One region of the Streptomyces sp. KPB2 genome, then DNA from elsewhere that is predicted to be linked to it. Evidence: riboswitches for the same ligand, from Rfam matches in the RefSeq annotation. Region 1 holds a riboswitch; each other region holds the start of a gene.
The links. Region 1 has a riboswitch for thiamine pyrophosphate ahead of D1J63_RS09965 (thiamine ABC transporter substrate-binding protein). Riboswitches for the same ligand answer to the same signal wherever they lie in the genome.
Positions count from the first base shown of each region.

Region 2: linked by a shared signal. The riboswitch ahead of thiC (phosphomethylpyrimidine synthase ThiC) and the one ahead of D1J63_RS09965 (thiamine ABC transporter substrate-binding protein) in region 1 are both predicted to bind thiamine pyrophosphate.
Region 3: linked by a shared signal. The riboswitch ahead of thiO (glycine oxidase ThiO) and the one ahead of D1J63_RS09965 (thiamine ABC transporter substrate-binding protein) in region 1 are both predicted to bind thiamine pyrophosphate.

Region 1 covers NZ_CP034353.1:2,332,920-2,339,681, forward strand. Annotated here, with positions in the region: gene D1J63_RS09955 (ABC transporter ATP-binding protein) at 1-144, opposite strand, end outside; gene D1J63_RS09960 (iron ABC transporter permease) at 191-1,873, opposite strand; gene D1J63_RS09965 (thiamine ABC transporter substrate-binding protein) at 1,849-2,937, opposite strand; TPP riboswitch at 3,017-3,122, opposite strand; gene rlmN (23S rRNA (adenine(2503)-C(2))-methyltransferase RlmN) at 3,161-4,267, opposite strand; gene D1J63_RS09975 (phosphatidate cytidylyltransferase) at 4,380-5,555, opposite strand; gene frr (ribosome recycling factor) at 5,555-6,112, opposite strand; gene pyrH (UMP kinase) at 6,293-6,762, opposite strand, start outside.
Region 2 covers NZ_CP034353.1:4,185,711-4,192,472, reverse strand. Annotated here, with positions in the region: gene D1J63_RS18620 (hypothetical protein) at 93-1,196, opposite strand; gene thiC (phosphomethylpyrimidine synthase ThiC) at 1,340-3,184, opposite strand; TPP riboswitch at 3,177-3,366, opposite strand; gene D1J63_RS18610 (YibE/F family protein) at 3,438-4,946, shown strand; gene D1J63_RS18605 (SsgA family sporulation/cell division regulator) at 4,995-5,432, opposite strand; gene D1J63_RS18600 (IclR family transcriptional regulator C-terminal domain-containing protein) at 5,533-6,258, opposite strand; gene D1J63_RS18595 (DUF5326 family protein) at 6,580-6,762, opposite strand, start outside.
Region 3 covers NZ_CP034353.1:6,020,658-6,027,419, reverse strand. Annotated here, with positions in the region: gene D1J63_RS27125 (Rv2175c family DNA-binding protein) at 1-215, opposite strand, end outside; gene D1J63_RS27120 (FAD-dependent oxidoreductase) at 278-1,558, opposite strand; TPP riboswitch at 1,706-1,817, shown strand; gene thiO (glycine oxidase ThiO) at 1,815-3,038, shown strand; gene thiS (sulfur carrier protein ThiS) at 3,035-3,235, shown strand; gene D1J63_RS27105 (thiazole synthase) at 3,238-4,035, shown strand; gene pknB (Stk1 family PASTA domain-containing Ser/Thr kinase) at 4,230-6,191, shown strand; gene D1J63_RS27095 (deoxyribonuclease IV) at 6,226-6,762, shown strand, end outside.

The DNA.
Region 1 (6,762 bases):
CAGGAGCGTCGACTTGCCGCTGCCGCTGGGCCCGAGCACGCACACCACTTCGTGCTCGGCGACCGCCAGGTCCACGGCGTCGAGCACGGCCCGCCCGCCGAAGCGGACGGTGGCGCCTTCGAGGCTCAGCAGGCTCGACGGCATGGGCGGCCCCGACGGCACGGACGGTTTGGACGGCATGGACGGCATGTCAGAACTCCCCGCTCCGGTCGGTCCGCAGCCGCTCCAGCACCACCAGGGCCACGGCGCACACCAGCATCAGAATCGTCGAAAGGGCCATCGCCTGGCCGTAGTTCATCTCTCCCGGCCGGCCCAGCAGCCGCGCCACGGCGACCGGCAGGGTCGGGTTGTCGGGCCGTGCGATGAAGACGGTCGCCCCGAACTCGCCGAGCGACACCGCGAAGGCGAACCCGGCCGCGACCAGCAGCGCCCTTCGCACCATCGGCAGGTCCACCTCGCGCCACACCCGCCACGGCGACGCGCCCAGCACCGCCGCCGCCTCCCGCAGCCGGCCGTCCACCGCCCGCAGCACCGGCAGCATCGTGCGTACGACGAAGGGGACGCCCACCAGCGCCTGTGCGAGCGGCACCAGGATCCAGGACGATCTGAGGTCCAGCGGGGGTTCGTCCAGCGCGATCAGGAAACCGAAGCCGACCGTCACCGCCGACACCCCGAGCGGCAGCATCAGCAGCGCGTCGAACCCGCGCACGAAGCGGCCCGCGTCGCGCCGGGTGAGCGCGGTCGCGGCCAGCGCGCCGATCACCACGGCGATCGCGGTCGCGGCGGCGGCGTACTGGAGGGAGTTGCCGATCGCCTCGATCGGCGGGACGAGGAAGGTGCCGCCGTCCTCCCGGGTCAGCGCGCGGTAGTAACCGAACCCGGAGGCGCCCAGTGACCGCTGGACCAGCACCGCGAGCGGCAGCACCAGTAGGAGGACGACGACGCCCAGGACCCCGGCCAGCAACGCCCACTGCCCGGCTCCGCGCGGCCGGCGCGCGGTCGTGGCCGCGTCGACCAGCCGGAGGGCGCTCTCGCGCCGCCGTACCGTCCAGGCGTGCACGGCGAGGACGGCGGCGACGGCCGCGAACTGGATCAGCGTCAGCACGGCGGCCGTGGACAGGTCGAAGACCTGGGAGGTCTGGCGGTAGATCTCCACTTCGAGGGTGGAGAAGGTGGGGCCGCCGAGGATCTGGACGACGCCGAAGGAGGTGAAGGTGAACAGGAAGACCATCAGCGCGGCGGCGGCCACGGCGGGCGCCAGCGCGGGCAGCGTCACCTGCCGCCAGGCCCGCAGCCGCGAGGCGCCCAGCATCCGCGCGGCCTCCTCCTGCCGCGGGTCGAGCTGCCCCCACAGGCCGCCGACGGTGCGGACGACGACGGCGTAGTTGAAGAAGACGTGCGCGAGCAGGATCGCCCACACCGTGGTGTCCAGACGTACGCCCCACAGCTCGTCGAGCAGCCCGCCGCGCCCGACCAGCGCCAGGAAGGCCGTGCCGACGACGACCGTCGGCAGCACGAACGGCACCGTCACCACGGCCCTCAGCACCTGCTTGCCGGGGAAGTCGAAGCGGGCGAAGACGTACGCGCCGGGCAGGGCGATCAGGAGCGTAAGCGCGGTGGACGCCAGCGCCTGCCAGGTGGTGAACCACAGGACGTGCCGCACGTCGGACTGCGCGAGCACGTCCCCGATCCGGCCGAGCCGCCAGACCCCGTCGACCTTGAGGCCCCGCGCGACGATGGCGGCGACGGGGTAGGCGAAGAACACCGCGAAGAACGCGACGGGCACGGCCATGAGACCGAGCCGCGCCGCGCTCCCGCGCGCGGTGCCCGCCTGCTTGCCCGGGTGGCTCACTTCAGTACGAGCGAGGTCCACGACTTGACCCACTGGTCACGGTTGTCGGCGATCTTCGCCGGGTCGAGGGTCTGCGGGTCCTTCGCCTGCGGCCCGAACTTCGAGAACGCCTCGGGGACCTGCGCGCCCTCCCGCACCGGGTAGACGAACATGTTCAGCGGCATGTCCTCCTGGAAGGACTTGCTCAGCATGAAGTCGAGGAGCGCCTTGCCGCCCTCGGGGTTCTTGGCGTTGCTGAGCAGGCCCGCGTACTCGACCTGCCGGAAGCAGGTGCCGTCGGCGACGCCCGTGGGGGCGGTGTCCGGCTGCGGGTCGGCGTAGACGACCTCGGCGGGCGGGGAGGAGGCGTAGGAGACGACGAGGGGCCGGTCGCCCTTGGCCTTCTTGCCGCCGGCCGAGCCGGAGAACTCCTCGTTGTACGCCTGCTCCCAGCTGTCGACGACCTTGACGCCGTTCGCCTTGAGCTTCTTCCAGTAGCCCTCCCAGCCCCCGTCGCCGTACTGGGCGGCGGTGCCGAGCAGGAACCCGAGACCCGGCGAGGAGCTGCCCGCGTTCTCGGTGACGAGCAGGTCCTTGTACTCGGGCTTGACGAGGTCGTCGAAGGACTTGGGCGGGGTCAGCTTGTGCTTGCTGAAGTACGCCTTGTCGTAGTTGACGCAGATGTCGCCCGTGTCGATGGGCGTGACCCGGTGCTTGTCCCGGTCGGTCCGGTACTCGGGCCGGACCCGGTCCGAGCCCTTGGCCTCGTACGGCTGGAACAGGCCGTTGTCGAGGGCGCGGGAGAGCAGGGTGTTGTCGACGCCGAAGAAGACGTCGCCCTGCGGGTTGTCCTTGGTCAGGATGGCCTTGTTGACGGCCTGCCCGGCGTCGCCGTCCTTGAGGACCTCGACCTTGTAGCCGGACTCCTTCTCGAAGGCGGCGATGACGTCCTTCGACGCGGCCCACGAGTCGTGGCTGACCAGCGTCACGGTCTTGGCGCCGCCGGAGCCGCTCCCGGCGTCGTCGGACGACGATCCGCAGGCGGCCAGGGTGCCGACCATGCCGAGGCCGACGGCCAGGACACTGACCTTCTTGGTGATGCTCACTGAATTCCTCCTGGGTGACCAGGAGAAGACGCGGCCCCGCCCGGAACCCCTGGCGAGGGTCCCGGGCAGGGCGCAACAGCTCGAGTGGTGACCGATCTCCCTACCCAGAATGACCTGGGCCAGGTTCGGAGGGTCTGCGGCCGGTGCCGCACTCTCAGCGCTGTGGCGCTCCCCTGTCGGAATATGAAGATGTGACTGTGCTGCTGTACTTCCGCCGGTCAGGTTACCGCTCGCTCGCGGCGAGCTGACCACACGCCCCGTCGATCTCCTGTCCGCGGGTGTCCCGGATGGTCACCGGCACACCGTGCGCCGCGATCGCCTCCACGAACGCCTTCTCGTCCTCGGGCCGGGACGCGGTCCACTTGGAGCCGGGCGTGGGGTTGAGCGGGATCAGGTTGACGTGCACGGGCTTGCCCTTGAGGAGCCTGCCGAGACGGTCACCGCGCCAGGCCTGGTCGTTGATGTCGCGGATCAGGGCGTACTCGATGGACAGCCGGCGCCCGGACTTCGCCGCGTACTCGAACCCGGCGTCCAGCACCTCGCGCACCTTCCACCGCGTGTTGACGGGGACGAGGGTGTCGCGCAGCTCGTCGTCGGGGGCGTGCAGGGAGATGGCGAGGCGGCACTTGAAGCCCTCGTCGGCGAAACGGTGGATCGCCGGGACCAGGCCGACCGTGGAGACGGTGATGCCGCGCTGGGAGAGCCCGAGACCGTCCGGCTCGGGGTCGGTGAGGCGGCGGATGGAGCCGACGACTCGGTTGTAGTTGGCGAGGGGCTCGCCCATGCCCATGAACACGATGTTGCTGAGCCGCGCGGGGCCTCCCGGGACCTCGCCGTCCCTGAGCGCCCGCATGCCGTCCACGATCTGGTGCACGATCTCGGCCGTGGACAGATTGCGGTCGAGGCCGGCCTGGCCGGTGGCGCAGAACGGGCAGTTCATCCCGCAGCCCGCCTGGGAGCTGATGCACATGGTCACCCGGTCCGGGTAACGCATGAGGACGGACTCGACGAGCGTCCCGTCGAACAGCTTCCACAGCGTCTTGCGCGTGGTCCCCTGGTCGGTGGACAGGTGCCGCACGACCGTCATCAGCTCGGGCAGCAACGCTTCCCGCAGCCCCTCGCGGGAACCGGCGGGGATGTCGGTCCACTGCTCGGGGGCGTGCGCGTACCGCGCGAAGTAGTGCTGCGAGAGCTGCTTCGCGCGAAACGGCTTCTCACCGATCGCGGCGACAGCCTCCTTGCGCTCGGCAGGCGTGAGATCGGCAAGGTGCCGCGGCGGCTTCTTGGCTCCGCGCGGCGCGACGAATGTGAGTTCTCCGGGCTTAGGCATGGCCATACCAGTGTCGCAGACATACGGAGAGGGACCCGCCGCCCTGTGGACAACGGGTCCCTCTCCGAGAAACCAGCAGATCAGGCCCACCGTGCAGGGGGCACCGACCGGATCACCCGGACCCGACGAAGATCACCAGCAGCAGCCACACCACCGGTGCCGTCGGCAGCAGGGAGTCCAGCCGGTCCATGATGCCGCCGTGGCCCGGCAGGAGGGTGCCCATGTCCTTGATGCCGAGGTCCCGCTTGATCATGGACTCGCCGAGGTCGCCCAGGGTGGCGCTGACGGCGACCGCGAGGCCGAGCAGGAGGCCCTGCCACCAGGTGCCGTCGTCGATCAGGAACTGCATGCACAGCGCGCCCGCCACCATCGCGAACGCCACCGCACCGAGCAGCCCCTCGCGGGTCTTGCCGGGGCTGATGCGCGGGGCGAGCTTCTTCTTGCCGAAGCGCCAGCCGACGGCGTAGGCCCCGGTGTCGCTGACGACCGTCAGTATCAGGAAGACCAGGACGCGCCAGGCCCCGTCGTCGGCCATCAGCATCATGGCGACGAACGTGGCCAGGAACGGCACGTAGAAGGCGGCGAACAGCCCCGCGGTGACGTCCTTGAGGTATCCCTCGGGCGGCTCGGTCATCCGCCAGACGAGGACCGCGAGAGCCGTCAGCGCCATGGCGACCCACGCACCCTCGGCGCCGCGCGCGTAACCGGCGACCACCATCGCCGCGCCGCCGATGGCGAGCGGCACGAGGGGCGCCTTGATGCCCTTGCGCTCCTCCAGCCGCTTGGTCAGCTCCCACAGGCCCACGACGACGGCGACCGCGATCACGCCGACGAAGACTTCCTTGACGACGAACAGCGACGCGATGATCACCACGCCGAGGCCGACGCCGACCCCTATCGCGGCCCCCAGGTCGCGCCCCGCGCTCTTCTTCTGCGGCGGCTGGGGCTGCGCCGGCTGCGGGGCGTCGGGCATGGGCTCCGGATTCTGCGGCACCGCCGCATACGGCTGCGCCGACGGGTTCTGGTCGCGATACGGCTCGACGCGACCGGACTGGTCGTGGAACGGCTCGTCCCGGAACAGGGGACCGCCCAGCCGAGCGGTCCCCTGGTCGTCGTCCTGGTCTCCGCCGTGTTCGGGTACGTCGGGCACGATGGGCATGGGGCGAGTCTGCTGCGCGTAGTGCGCATCGTACGCGGGACCCGCCGGGGCGGCGCCCTGGACGGGTCCCTGGTCGGACGGCCCCCAGTACCCGGCTTGTGGCGGCGCTCCCCAGGAAGAGTCGTTCATCAGACCTCGAGCAGCTCAGCTTCCTTGTGCTTCAGGAGCTCGTCCACCTGCGCGACGTACTTGGCGGTGGTGTCGTCGAGTTCCTTCTCGGCACGACGGCCCTCGTCCTCGCCGACCTCGCCGTCCTTGATGAGCTTGTCGATGCCGTCCTTGGCCTTGCGGCGCACCGAGCGGATCGAGACCTTGGCGTCCTCGCCCTTGCCCTTGGCGACCTTGATGTACTCGCGGCGGCGCTCCTCGGTCAGCTCGGGGAACACCACTCGGATGATGTTGCCGTCGTTGCTCGGGTTGACGCCCAGGTCGGAGTCGCGGATCGCCTGCTCGATGTTGCGCAGGGCGCTCTTGTCGAAGGGGGTCACCACGGCCATGCGCGGCTCGGGCACGGAGAACGAGGCCATCTGGTTGATCGGCGTCGGCGCGCCGTAGTAGTCGGCCACGATCTTGTTGAACATCGCCGGGTGCGCACGGCCGGTGCGGATCGCGGCGAAGTCCTCCTTGGCGACCACGACGGCCTTCTCCATCTTCTCCTCGGCCTCGAGGAGGGTCTCTTCGATCACCACTTGCTCCTGCGTGTCTTGAGTAGGCCCGGCTGCGGTCCCCTGTCGGAGCTGCGGCCGGCTGCGTCGCGTTCTTCCTGCACGGTTCCCGACCGGCGGGACATTGTCCATCCCCCGGCCCGGTCCCGTCCCGTCCGTCCCCCGGACAGGTGGCGTCCGCGGACGGGGGGTGTTCTCCGGTCAGTCCCGGCTGCCCTGGTCACCCACAAGCGTGCCGATCTTCTCACCCTTGACGGCGCGGGCGATATTGCCCTCCTTCAACAGCTCGAAGACCACGATGGGGAGGCTGTTGTCGCGGCAGAGGGTGACGGCCGTGGCGTCGGCGACCTTCAGGTCGCGGGTGATGACCTCGCCGTAGCCGAGCGCGTCGAACTTCACGGCGTCCGGGTTGGTCTTCGGGTCGGAGTCGTAGACCCCGTCCACGCCGTTCTTGCCCATGAGCAGGGCCTCGGCGTCGATCTCGAGGGCGCGCTGCGCGGCGGTGGTGTCGGTGGAGAAGTAGGGCATGCCCATACCGGCACCGAAGATGACCACGCGCCCCTTCTCCAGATGACGCACGGCGCGCAGCGGGATGTAGGGCTCGGCGACCTGGCCCATCGTGATGGCGGTCTGCACACGGCAGTCGACGCCCTCCTTCTCCAGGAAGTCCT
Region 2 (6,762 bases), 1.9 Mb from region 1:
TGCCGAGCAGGGCCGCTCGGCGGGGAGAGGGCCGACCCTGCGGCCTGTCCCCTCCCCGCGCCCGGGCGTTCAGTCCGCGATCGGCAGGGCTGCTACATGCGCCGAACTATCTGCGCTCCCGCCCTTTCGACCGTTGTACGGCTGTAGACGTGAACCAATGCGAGATGGAAGAGCGCCGGCGCAAGTGGAGCCCAGCGATGGATCCGATCCGCACGCAGCATGTACTTGACCACTGCTGCAGGGCGGAAGGGCACGTAGTCGATGGTCTGATGTTCCCATCTGTCCGCGACGCCTCTGCTCATCCGTTCCTGCATACCTTCGCGGGTCAGTTCCTTCAGCCTGGCGTAGAAGTGAGCACTCCAGTGGCGCTTGTCAATGTCCAGTACAAAGGCGAGCAGTTCGAGTGAGTACTCGTTCGGCTCGATGGAGAGTTCCTCCCGTATGCCGCGCCGGGCTACGGCATACAGGTCGGGGGCACTGCGGCCGGATGAGTCGATGTGCCGTGACAAGCCCTCGTTCACGGAGGAGTTCCAGACCCCCGGCGCCATACGGACCCGGTCGCTGCGCTGGCTGACGACCAACATGTCGTCGGCGGTCACCACCGCGACATTGGTGGCGAAACTGCACTGCAGAAACGCGGGTGCCTGCAGCGGATCGTCCGGGGCAAGATAGCAGGACCGAGGAGTCGTGCCGTCGGACAGTCGGCGATCGAGCTGCTGAGCCGCAAGAAACGTGTAGTAGTCGGTCGGGCGCAGCCGCAGATGAACTTCGGGCCGTTCGTCGAGGGCGGTGCGGGAGACATCGAACGATTCGACCGCGTAGCGAGGACCGTTCCACAACGGCGTTCGTCCCTCCGCACGCAGGCGTTCGCTCTCAACCTCGATTTCAGCGCGCCAACCGACCATGTCCGGGGGCAGCTCGATCTCCTCGTCGAGCACGTGGATGTAAATGGCCTCGGCGGGTATCGACGACTCACCGTCTCCCTCCACGACCAGCGCGGAGGTATGGAGGGGGCCCAGGGAGAAGGTCCTCCAGGCGGGGCTGGACTCCTCCCTCTGCCTCAGGCTGCGCACCGCTCTCGTCGAACGAGTGCGCAGTTTGTGCCAGCTGTTCTGTAACGGTTGTTGGAAGAGCACCGCGAACAACATCCCCAGCACCGCGCCGACGACGCCATTGGCCATATCAATCCCGCCCATGTCAGGCAGAGTAGGCCCGTAGATCACCTCATGCGCGATCTTGTCTCTTCCGTTACGGCACAGAGCAGGCCCTCCCCGAGCCTGAAGTGGCCCCGGACGCAGCCACCGGGGACCAGGCCGGGGAGTCAGCCCACACGTTGGGTTCAGTCAGCCATGGGCAGATAGACCCGGTTCCCGTTGGCCGCGAACTCCTTCGACTTCTGGAGCATCCCCTCAGCGACTTCCTCAGCCGTCGCCCCCGCAGCCGCCGTACCGCCGAACTGCTTTGTGATGTTTTGACTGATCTTCATCGAGCAGAACTTGGGCCCGCACATGGAGCAGAAGTGGGCCGTCTTGGCGGGTTCGGCAGGCAGGGTCTCGTCGTGGAACTCCCGTGCCGTGTCCGGGTCGAGGGCCAGGTTGAACTGGTCCTCCCACCGGAATTCGAACCGGGCGTCCGACAGCGCGTCGTCCCACTCCTGTGCACCTGGGTGGCCCTTGGCGAGGTCGGCGGCATGGGCGGCGATCTTGTAGGTGATGACGCCGGTCTTGACGTCGTCGCGGTTGGGCAGGCCCAGGTGCTCCTTGGGCGTGACGTAGCAGAGCATGGCCGTGCCCCACCAGGCGATCATCGCGGCACCGATGCCGGAGGTGATGTGGTCGTACGCCGGCGCGACGTCCGTGGTCAGCGGGCCGAGCGTATAGAACGGAGCTTCATCGCAGATCTCCTGCTGAAGGTCGATGTTCTCCTTGATCTTGTGCATCGGGACATGTCCCGGGCCCTCGATCATGGTCTGTACGTTGCAACGCTTGGCGATCCGGTTGAGTTCCCCGAGGGTGCGCAACTCGGCGAACTGGGCCTCGTCGTTGGCGTCCGCGATCGAGCCCGGGCGCAGGCCGTCGCCCAGGGAGTAGGTGACGTCGTAGGCGGCGAGGATCTCGCAGAGTTCCTCGAAGTTCTCGTACAGGAACGACTCCTTGTGGTGCGCCAGGCACCACGCCGCCATGATCGAGCCGCCGCGCGAGACGATCCCGGTCTTGCGGTTCGCGGTCAGCGGTACGTACGGCAGGCGCACGCCCGCGTGGACCGTCATGTAGTCCACACCCTGCTCGGCCTGTTCGATCACGGTGTCCTTGTAGATCTCCCAGGTCAGCTCCTCGGCCCGGCCGTCGACCTTCTCCAGGGCCTGGTAGAGCGGCACGGTGCCGATGGGAACGGGGGAGTTGCGCAGAACCCACTCGCGTGTGGTGTGGATGTTGCGGCCGGTGGAGAGGTCCATGACCGTGTCGGCGCCCCACCGGGTCGCCCAGGTCATCTTGTCCACCTCCTCCTCGATGGAGGACGTCACCGCCGAGTTGCCGATGTTGGCGTTGACCTTCACCAGGAACCGCTTGCCGATGATCATCGGTTCGATCTCGGGGTGGTTCACGTTGGCGGGCAGGACGGCACGTCCCGCCGCGATCTCCTCGCGAACCACTTCGGGCGAGACGTTCTCCCGGACGGCCACGTACTCCATCTCCGGGGTGATCTCACCCCGTCGCGCGTACGCGAGCTGCGTGACCGCGGTGCTGTTCCGGCCCCGGCGCGGCTGGCGCGGGCGGCCGGGGAAGACGGCGTCGAGGTTGCGCAGACCGCCGCGCGGCGAGGTGTGCTTGATTCCGTCGTCCTCGGGACGGACGGGACGGCCCGCGTACTCCTCGGTGTCGCCGCGGGCGATGATCCAGTTCTCCCGCAGCGGAGCGAGGCCCCTGCGGACATCGGTGTCGACGAGTGGATCGGTGTACGGGCCCGAGGTGTCGTACAGCGTGACCGACTGCCCGTTGGTGAGGTGCACCTGACGGACCGGCACCCGCAGATCAGGGCGTGAGCCCTCGACGTACGCCTTGTGCCAGCCGATGGACTTCCCGGCCTCCGTGGTCTCCGCGGCGTCCTCCTGGCCGGAGTTCTGGGTGGGGTGGTGTGCGGAGTTCTGCGCGGAGGCAGGCGTGCGTGCGTCCTTGATGGTCATGAGACCTACTCCCTACGCCGGCATTACCCGGTAACAGGTTCGGCGGTCGACGCAGCGGCTTCCGTCCGACGGTGCTTCGTGGGATACGTCACTCGACTTCGGTGACGTTTCCCGTGAAACATCGCTGGGACGGAGGTCAGCGCCCTCTCAGCCCGGTGCTCCGAGCTCCCGCGTGTACAAAGGTGCCTCCACGCTAGCGCCCCTTCGGGCGCGGTGACCAGAGGGCCCCCCTCGTTCTTGCGATGATCGGGCGGTGACCACACCGCAGCATCCCCCCTTTCCACCGCGCCGGCCCCGCCGCGGACCGAACGCCGAAGAGGGCGACGGTCGTGCGACCGGCCATGTCCCCGCCTTCGCTCATGGTGCGCCCGAGGGCAGACCCGAGACCGGTCACGGGCACGGGTCCGGTGCGAAGGGTGGCGGGCAGGGCGCGAGTGGCGGACAGGGCGCGGGTGGCGGGCACGGGCACTCGCACACCCACAGTCATGGACCCGCGGCGCCCGTCTCCCGGCATCTGCGCAAGGTCATCGCCGCCGTCCTGATCCCCTTCGCCGCGGCCGTGGTGGTCGGACTCGCGGTGCTGTGGCCGGGCGGTGCGCCTGCTCACGAACGCACGGGTGTCGGCTTCGACCGGCAGACACAGGAAGCCACCGTCACCAAGGTGGTCGCGCTCAGCTGCCAGTCGGTCAACGCCTCGGGCGGCACCCCGACCGGTGACACGTCCACGGCCGAGGGATCCTCCGCGGTGCAGCAGGCGACGGGCGAGTGCAAGCGGGCGACCATCCGCGTCGACACCGGCGATGACAAGGGCCGTACGTTCAACGAGATCGTGCAGCCGGACCAGTCACGGCAGTTGCACGAGGGGCAGAAGGTGGTGGTCGCCTACGAACCCTCGGCGCCCAAGGACCTGCAGTACTCGGTGACCGACATCAACCGCCGGCTCCCCCTGGCCCTGCTCGCCGGCATCTTCGCGCTCGCCGTCGTGGTCGTCGGGCGACTGCGCGGTCTCATGGCGCTGGTCTCGCTGACCATCAGCTTCCTGCTGCTGAACTTCTTCATCCTTCCCGCGATCCTGCAGGGCTCCAACCCCCTGGTCGTGGCTGTGATCGGGTCCAGCGCCATCATGCTGATCGCGTTGTACCTGTGCCACGGGCTGTCGGCCCGCACCTCCGTGGCGGTGCTCGGCACCCTGATCTCCTTGCTGCTGATCGGCGTACTCGGGTCGCTGTTCATCGGCTGGGCCGCGCTCACCGGCAACACGGACGACAACACCGGCCTCATCCACGGCCTGTACCCGTCCATCGACATGAGCGGCCTGCTGCTCGCCGGCGTCATCATCGGTTCGCTCGGTGTCCTCGACGATGTGACGGTCACCCAGACCTCCGCGGTCTGGGAGCTGCACGAGGCCAACCCGACGATGGGCTGGCGCGGCCTGTACCGCGCGGGCATTCGCATCGGCCGCGACCACATCGCCTCGGTCGTGAACACGCTCGTCCTGGCCTACGCGGGCGCCGCCCTGCCCCTGCTGCTGCTGTTCTCGATCGCGCAGAGCGGGGTGGGGACGGTCGCCAACAGCGAACTGGTCGCCGAGGAGATCGTGCGTACGCTGGTCGGCTCGATCGGGCTGGTGGCCTCCGTGCCGGTCACCACGGCCCTCGCGGCCCTGGTGGTGTCGGCGGACCGGCCGACCGCCGCCGCGGGGGCGGCAGCCGGTGCGGGAGCGCCGGCACGCGGTGGGCGGGGCCGTCGCCGTAAGCGCTGACGCGCCCGGCGAAGCGTTACGCCACCGCTGCGCGTCTGCCGTAACGGTTCAGCCCGCGCTCTGTTCCTCGGCCAGGATGCGGTCCAGGGCTTCGTCGAGGTGGCTGTCGAAGTCGGCGAGCGCGCCCTCCTGGCCGAGGGGCACGAGCTTGTCGGTGCGGTCGAGGAAGGCCACGAGAGGCGCGGCCGAGGAGCGGAACAGTGCCTGGTCGCTGCCGACCTGAAGGCGGATCAGCACCTCGGCCAAGGGCTCCGGATCGACCGGTGCGATGCGCACGTCTCCGTCGCCGCACGGCCGGCCCACTCCGTCGACGAGCAATTCCCGGCCGAAGGCCCAGGTCACCGGCGCGTCTCCGGGCAGATGGAAGGTCAGTCGTACGGCGTAGGGATCACGTGTCTCGTACCGCAGCTCCACCGGGATGCGGAACGAGAGCTCCTCGGACACGAGAAAGCTCATCATGACCTCTGCCTGTACGGACTCGCCCATTCGCCTACCCCGTCATTCGCCGTCGACTGTCCGGGAATCAAACCTCTAACACTGGTGGCATCTTGCTCAACGTACACACCAGATCACAAGGAGTGAGTTTTCAGATACTGATAGAGAGCGCCAGTGAACCCAGACGCCGCCCCACCTCGGTCTGCAAACGCTGAGCCGCCGGCAGCAGTCGGTCCGCCTGGTGGAGGGGGAGCGAGATGGCCATCGTCGCGGCGGTGGTGCCGACGGTGATCGGAATGGCCGCGCAGACCGTGCCGAGCGCGTATTCCTGGCGCTCGACCACCGGCGTCATCCGGCGCATGCGCTCCAGTCGTTTCAACAGGCTGTGGCCGTCACGCAGCGTATACGGCGTGAGCGGCCGAACCGGGTAGCGGTCCAGGTGGTCACGGCGGGCGTCCTCGTCCAACTGGGACAGCAGGCACTGCCCGATGGCGTGCGCGTGCCCCGTCTCCCGGAAGTCCGCCCACTCCTCGACCGCCGGGTTGCCCGGAGTGTCGGAGACGCACATGACCTCGATCTCGCCGTCCCGGTACATGGCGTAGTACACCGGGACGCCGATCGCGTCGCGCCAGCGGGCCATGGTGTCGACCACCGTGCTGCGACGTTTCTGCTCGGCCCCGCTGCTGCTCAGCCGCTCGGCGGCCTCGCCGAGGAAGAACAGTCCCTTCTCCCGGCGCAGATAGCCCTCGTGCACCAGCGTGCGCAGCAGGTGGTACGCGGTGGGCAGTGCCAGCCCCGTCTCGCGGGCCAGTTGTTTGGCCGGGGCGCCGTACTCGTGCTCGGCGACGCACTCGAGCAGGCGCATCGCCCGCTGCACGGAGCCGATCAGGGTCGCGGAGGGCGGCGGGTCGGCGGAGGAGGGCCTGGGGGAGGTCCGAGGCGTCGGGCAGGGCTGCACGGGAAGGGCGTGCAGGTGAGCGAATGCGGTGTCAGCCGTGGCCAAGGGTCACTCCCGGAACGCGAGGAGGCAACCCGTGCGGAGAACACGGGTGGGGGTGTACGCCGTGCACGGGGTCGCCCCCGCGTGGAGTTCCGGACTCTAACCGTCGGTCACCGCTCACCGAGGTCCCGTCCGGGAAACTTCCCCCGCCCGAGGGAACCGGTGGTTCCTGTTACCCCCACCGGTGTCCCACCTCTCTCACCAGTCGCTGCGCGACGACGAGCTCGACATGAACTTGCGTACGACGTAGATCAGTCCGCCGACGAGCGCGACGAAGACCAGCAGCTTGAACAGCAGCCCGATCACGAACCCGACCACGCTGGCGATCAGCCCGCCGAACACGACCAGGGCGATGACCGGCACCGCGATCCACTTCACCCA
Region 3 (6,762 bases), 3.7 Mb from region 1:
AGGGTCCCGGCCAGGCCCTTGACGACCTTGTCCTCGTCGATGAAGACCGCCGGGACGTGCAGCGCGCGGTTCTCGCCGCGGCGGACGGCGATGAGCTGGCCTTCCTTGATCAGCTGGCGTACCCGGGTCACCTCGACGCCGAGCTTCTCGGCGATGTCGGGGACGGTGAGCCAGGCGGGCACGAGAGCATCGGTCTTTGCGTCAATCTCGGTCACGCCCCCAGCCTGCCACCTGGCACTGACAGTCGGAAACCGGACCGGGCCGGACCGCGCCGGGGCTACGCCGACGCGGCCGTCGTCGCCTTCAGCGGCTTCGCGGGGTCGGCCAGCAGGTCCGGGTCCATCGTCGTGCCCGCCTGGATCAGCCGTTTGCCCTGCGCCAGGTCACGGGGGCGCCCCACCGCCAGCAGGGCGACCAGGCGGCCCTCGCGCAGCCAGCAGACCGTCCAGGCCGGGCTCGCCGGGTCGCCGCGCCACAGGGTGGTGTCGGCGGCCGTGTGGTGACCGGCGTACTGGACGAAGCGGCCGAACTGCTCGGACCAGAAGTACGGCACCGGGTCGTAGGCCGCCGGGGCCTCGCCCGTCGGGGCTCCGACGATGTCGGCGGCGACCGTGCGCGGGCCCTGGAGTGCGTTGTCCCAGTGGTGCACGAGCAGCCGCTCGCCGTAGCGGGCGGAGGGGAAGGAGGCGCAGTCGCCGACCGCGTGGACGTCCGGCGCGGACGTGCGCAGGCGGTCGTCGGCCAGGACCTCGCCGTACGCGCCGAGCGCGATGCCGGAGCCCGCCAGCCAGCCGGTGGCCGGGCGCGCGCCGATGCCGACGACGACCGCGCCGGCCGGCAGCCGGGTGCCGTCGTCGAGGACGACACGGGCGGGCTCGCCGGGGCCGCCGGGCTCGACGCGCTCCACGCGCGCGCGGGTGCGCAGTTCGGCGCCCGCCTCGGCGTACCAGTCGGTCATCGGCGCGGCGACCTCGGCGGGCAGCGCGTCGGCCAGCGGCCGGTCGGCGGCCTCCACGACGGTCACCGCGCAGCCCGCCTCGCGCGCGGCGGTGGCGAACTCGGCGCCGATCCAGCCCGCGCCGACGACCACGACCTCGTGCCGGCGGGCGAGCACCGGGCGCAGCCGTTCGGCGTCGTCCAGGGTGCGCAGCAGGTGCACGCCGGGCACGCCCTCGGCGCCGGGGAGCCGGACCGGTTCGGCGCCGGTCGCGAGGACCAGGGAGTCGTAGGGCACGGGGCCCTCGGAGGTGTCCAGGACGTGTGCGCCGGGGCGGACGCCCAGGGCCTCGCAGCCCAGCCGGAGGGTGATGCCGAGCGCCTCGAAGTCGACGTCGAAGGCGGAGCCCTCGGCGGTGCCCAGCAGGACGGCCTTGGACAGCGGGGGCCGGTCGTACGGTTGGTGCGGCTCCGCGCCGACGAGGGTCACCGGGCCGGTGAAGCCCTGTTCCCGCAGGGCGACCGCGGTCTGCACGCCCGCCATCCCGGCGCCCACCACGACCACCCGGCGCTCCGCGTCCGCCGCCGGTCCCTGTCCCCGCTCCCGCGTCTGCTCACTCACCCGATCACCATAGACACCCGGCGTTTCGTCGGTCGGCGCGCGTGCCCGACGAGCCGGCGGCCGCGCGGATCGGCGGCCCCCGGGGTTCTGCTCCGTCGGGGAGGCTCCCTTACCCGGGCGACGCGCCGCGGGCTAGGGTGGCCGACGCAAGGCACTCGCGGGAGCCCGGACGCACCGGGCTGAGAGGGAGGCTGGCGGCCTCCGACCGTACGAACCTGATCCGGGTCATGCCGGCGAAGGGAGGGGCTGGACGCCCATGTCGTCTCCACCACACACGCCTCCACACACACCTCGAACCCCCCGTACGTCCGACGTGCTCGTCGTCGGCGGCGGGATCGTCGGGCTGGTCACGGCCTGGCGGGCCGCGCAGCGCGGGCTGGTCACGGCCCTGGTGGACCCCGAGCCGGGCGGCGGCGCGGCCCAGGTGGCGGCCGGGATGCTGGCCGCCGTCACGGAGCTGCACTACGGCGAGGAGACGCTGCTCGCGCTGAACCTCGCCTCGGCCCGCCGCTACCCGGACTTCGCGGCCGAGCTGTCCGAGGCGACCGGCCGGGACCTCGGGTACCGCCGCTGCGGCACGCTCGCCGTCGCGCTGGACGCCGACGACCGCGCCCACCTGCGTGAGCTGCACGCGCTCCAGCAGCGGTCCGGCCTGGAGTCGGAGTGGCTGTCGGGGCGCGAGTGCCGACGCCTGGAGCCGATGCTCGCGCCGGGCGTGCGCGGGGGGCTCCGGGTGGACGGCGACCACCAGATCGACCCCCGCCGCCTCGCCCACGCGCTGGTGACCGCCTGCGAGCGGGCGGGCGTGGTCTTCCACCGGGTGTGGGCCGAGCGGCTCACCGTCGGGCGCGGGGACCGGGCCACGGGTGTCGTCACCGCCGACGGCACGGCGCTGGAGGCGGGGCAGGTGGTGCTGGCCGGGGGCAGCCTCAGCGGGCGCCTCGCGGGCGTGCCGGAGGCCGTACTGCCGCCGGTGCGGCCCGTGAAGGGGCAGGTGCTGCGGCTGACGATGCCGAGGACGCACGGACCGCTGCTGAACCGGACGGTGCGCGCCGTGGTGCGCGGCAACCACGTCTACCTGGTGCCCCGCGAGAGCGGCGAGCTGGTCGTCGGCGCCACCAGCGAGGAGCTGGGCTGGGACACCACGGTCACCGCGGGCGGCGTCTACGAGCTGCTGCGCGACGCGCACGAGCTGGTCCCCGGCATCACGGAGCTGCCGCTGACGGAGACCCGCGCGGGGTTGCGCCCCGGCTCCCCGGACAACGCCCCGCTGCTCGGCCCGACCGCCCTGGACGGCCTGCTGCTGGCCACCGGCCACTACCGCAACGGCGTTCTGCTCACCCCGGTCACCGGCGACGTCATGGCGCACGCCCTGACCACCGGGAGGCTGCCCGAGGAGGGGCGCCCCTTCACGCCGCGCCGCTTCGACGCCGTTCCCGCGCTTCCCCCACTCCCGCACCTCTCGGAGCAGTCCGCATGAACATCTCCGTCAACGGCGAGCCGCGCGAGGTGGCTCCTGGTACGGCCCTGGACGCGCTGGTGGGCACGCTCACCGCGGCACCGTCCGGAGTGGCCGCCGCCCTGAACGAAACCGTCGTCCCGCGCGCGCAGTGGTCCGCCACCGCCCTGGCCGACGGCGACCGTGTCGAGGTCCTCACCGCCGTCCAAGGAGGCTGACCATGGCTGACGATCCCTTTGTCCTCGACGGCACGTCGTACGGGTCCCGCCTGATCATGGGTACGGGCGGGGCGCCCAGCCTGGACGTGCTGGAGCGCGCGCTGGTGGCCTCCGGGACGGAGCTGACCACCGTCGCGATGCGGCGGGTGAACGCCTCGGTGCACGGGTCGGTGCTGTCCGTGCTGGAGCGGCTCGGCATCCGGGTGCTGCCGAACACGGCCGGCTGCTTCACGGCCGGGGAGGCGGTGCTGACCGCGCGGCTGGCACGCGAGGCGCTCGGCACGGACCTGGTCAAGCTGGAGGTCATCGCCGACGAGCGCACCCTGCTGCCGGACCCGGTCGAACTCCTGGACGCGGCGGAGACGCTGGTCGACGACGGCTTCACGGTGCTGCCGTACACCAACGACGACCCGGTGCTCGCGCGGAAGCTGGAGGACGTCGGGTGCGCGGCGATCATGCCGCTGGGCTCGCCGATCGGCTCGGGGCTCGGGATCCGCAACCCGCACAACTTCCAGCTGATCGTGGAGCACGCGCGCGTGCCGGTGATCCTGGACGCGGGGGCCGGTACGGCGTCGGACGTGGCGCTGGCGATGGAGCTGGGGTGCGCGGGTGTGATGCTGGCCTCGGCGGTGACGCGGGCGCAGGAGCCGGTCCTGATGGCGGAGGGGATGCGGTACGCCGTGGAGGCGGGGCGGCTGGCCCGGCGGGCGGGGCGGATTCCGCGGCGGCACTTCGCCGAGGCGTCGTCTCCTGCGGAGGGCCTGGCGGTGCTGGATCCGGAGCGGCCCGCTTTTCAGTGAGCCTGCGCCGCACCGGGTTTCGTCTCCCACCCGCGCACCACCCGTTTCCGGTCGGGCAAGAGGTGGCCCGACCCGCGAGGGTGCGCCGCCGTCGGCGGCGCACGGTGCGTGGGAAGCGTCACAGATGCGCTGCAGTACCGGCCCGATTCCGCTCGACGACACGGGGTGTCGGTGTCGGCTCGTAGACTCCCTGCGTGGACACGACCCTTCAGGACCCTCTCGTCGGGCAGGTGCTCGACGGCCGGTACCGCGTCGAGGCGCGGATCGCGGTCGGCGGGATGGCCACGGTCTACCGGGCCGTGGACACCCGCCTGGACCGCGTGCTCGCGCTGAAGGTGATGCACCCGACGCTCGCGACCGACGCCACCTTCGTCGAGCGGTTCATCCGCGAGGCCAAGTCGGTGGCGCGGCTCGACCACCCCAATGTCGTCCAGGTCTTCGACCAGGGGGCCGAGGGGGCGTACGTCTACCTGGCGATGGAGTACATCGCCGGCTGCACCCTGCGGGACGTGCTGCGCGAGCGCGGGGCGCTCAGGCCGCGGGCCGCGCTGGACATCCTGGAGCCGGTCCTCGCCGCGCTCGGTGCCGCGCACCGGGCGGGGTTCGTGCACCGGGACATGAAGCCGGAGAACGTGCTCATAGGGGACGACGGCCGGGTCAAGGTCGCCGACTTCGGCCTGGTCCGGGCCGTGAACACCGTCACCAGCACCACCGGCGCCGTCCTCGGCACCGTCTCCTACCTGGCGCCCGAGCAGATCGAGCACGGCACGGCCGATCCCAGGGTCGACGTGTACGCGTGCGGTGTCGTGCTGTACGAGATGCTGACCGGCGCCAAGCCGCACGACGGGGACTCGCCCGCCGCGGTGCTCTACAAGCACCTGCACGAGGACGTGCCGCCGCCGTCGGCCGCCGTGCCGGAGATGGCGTTCGAGCTGGACGAGCTGGTCGCCGCGGCGACGGCACGCAACCCGGAGATCCGGCCCCACGACGCGGTGGCGCTGCTCGCGCGGACCCGCGAGGCGCGTGCGGCGCTGAGCGCGGACCAGCTGGACGCGGTGCCGCCGCAGGCCCTCGCCGCGGAACACGACAACGCCGAGGACCGTACGAGCGTCATCCCGCGCGCGCTGACGATGCCCCGCCCGCTGCCCGTCAACGAGGACGAGGGCGACGGCGCGTTCGGCGCCGACGGCGGGCCCGGCACGGACGGGGTCCACCGCACCAGTCGGCTCTCCGCTCCCCCGCCGGCCCCGCCCCGGTCCCGCCTGCCCCGGCCGCGACGCGGTCCGCTGGCGATCGTCGTCGCCGTCCTGCTGGTGCTCGGGGTCGGCACCGGCGTCTGGTACATCAACTCCGGCCAGTTCACCAAGGTGCCGCCGCTGCTGTCCAAGACCGAGGCACAGGCCCGGGACCGGCTGGACGAGGCCGGTCTCGACGTCGGCAAGGTGAAGCACGCCTACAGCGACACCGTGGAGCGCGGCAAGGTCATCAGCACCGACCCCGGAGTGGGCGACCGCATCCGGAAGAACGACTCCGTGTCCCTCACCGTCTCCGACGGCCCCGACACCGTGAAGCTGCCGGACGTGTCCGGCTACCGGCTGGACAAGGCGCGCAAGCTGCTGGAGGACGAGGGCCTGGAGCCCGGCATGGTCACCAAGGCCTTCAGCGGCGAGGTGGCCAAGGGCTTCGTGATCTCCTCCAAGCCCCGGTCGGGCACCACCGTGCGCGCGGGCTCCGCGGTCGCCCTGGTGGTCAGCAAGGGCAGCCCGATCGACGTCCCGGACGTCACCGGCGACGACCTGGAGGACGCGAAGAGCGAGCTGACGGAGGCCGGCCTGAAGGTGAAGGTCGCCGACGAGCGGGTGAACTCGGAGTACGACAGCGGCCAGGTGGCCCGGCAGACGCCGGATGCGGGCGGCCGTGCCGCCGAGGGCGACACGGTGACGCTCACGCTGTCCAAGGGCCCCCGGATGATCGAGGTCCCGGACGTGGTCGGCGACAACGTGGACGACGCCAAGCGGAAGCTCCAGGACGCCGGCTTCGACGTGGACGAGGACCGCGGCCTGCTCGGACTGTTCGGCGACACCGTCGAGAAGCAGTCCGTGGACGGCGGGGACACGGCTCCCGAGGGGTCCACCATCAAGATCACCATCAGGTGACGGGGCACCGCCGGCCGCATGACACCCTGGATGGGTGAAGAGTCAACGGTCCGCCCCCTCCCCCACGGCCCCCTCACCCGCCGTCCTCCCCCGCAACCCCGTCGGCGGCCACATCCCGGTGGCCGGCGGGCTGCACTCCGTGGGGCTGTCCTACGCCCGTGAGCTGAAGGCGGAGACCGTGCAGGTCTTCGTCGCCAACCCGCGCGGCTGGGCGACCCCGGTCGGCAACCCGAAGCAGGACGAGGCCTTCCGCGAGGCCTGTGCGGCCGAGTCGATCCCGGCGTACGTGCACGCGCCGTACCTGATCAACTTCGGTTCGCACACCGAGGCGACGGTGGAGCGGTCGGTGGAGTCCCTGCGGCACTCGCTGCGGCGCGGGCGGGCCATCGGGGCGCTCGGCGTCGTCGTGCACACCGGGAGCGCGACCGGCGGACGGGACCGGGCGGTGGCGCTGAAGCAGGTGCGGGAACACATGCTTCCGCTGCTCGACGAGCTGACCCACGACGACGACCCGTACCTGCTCCTCGAGTCGACCGCCGGGCAGGGCGCCTCGCTGTGCTCGCGGACCTGG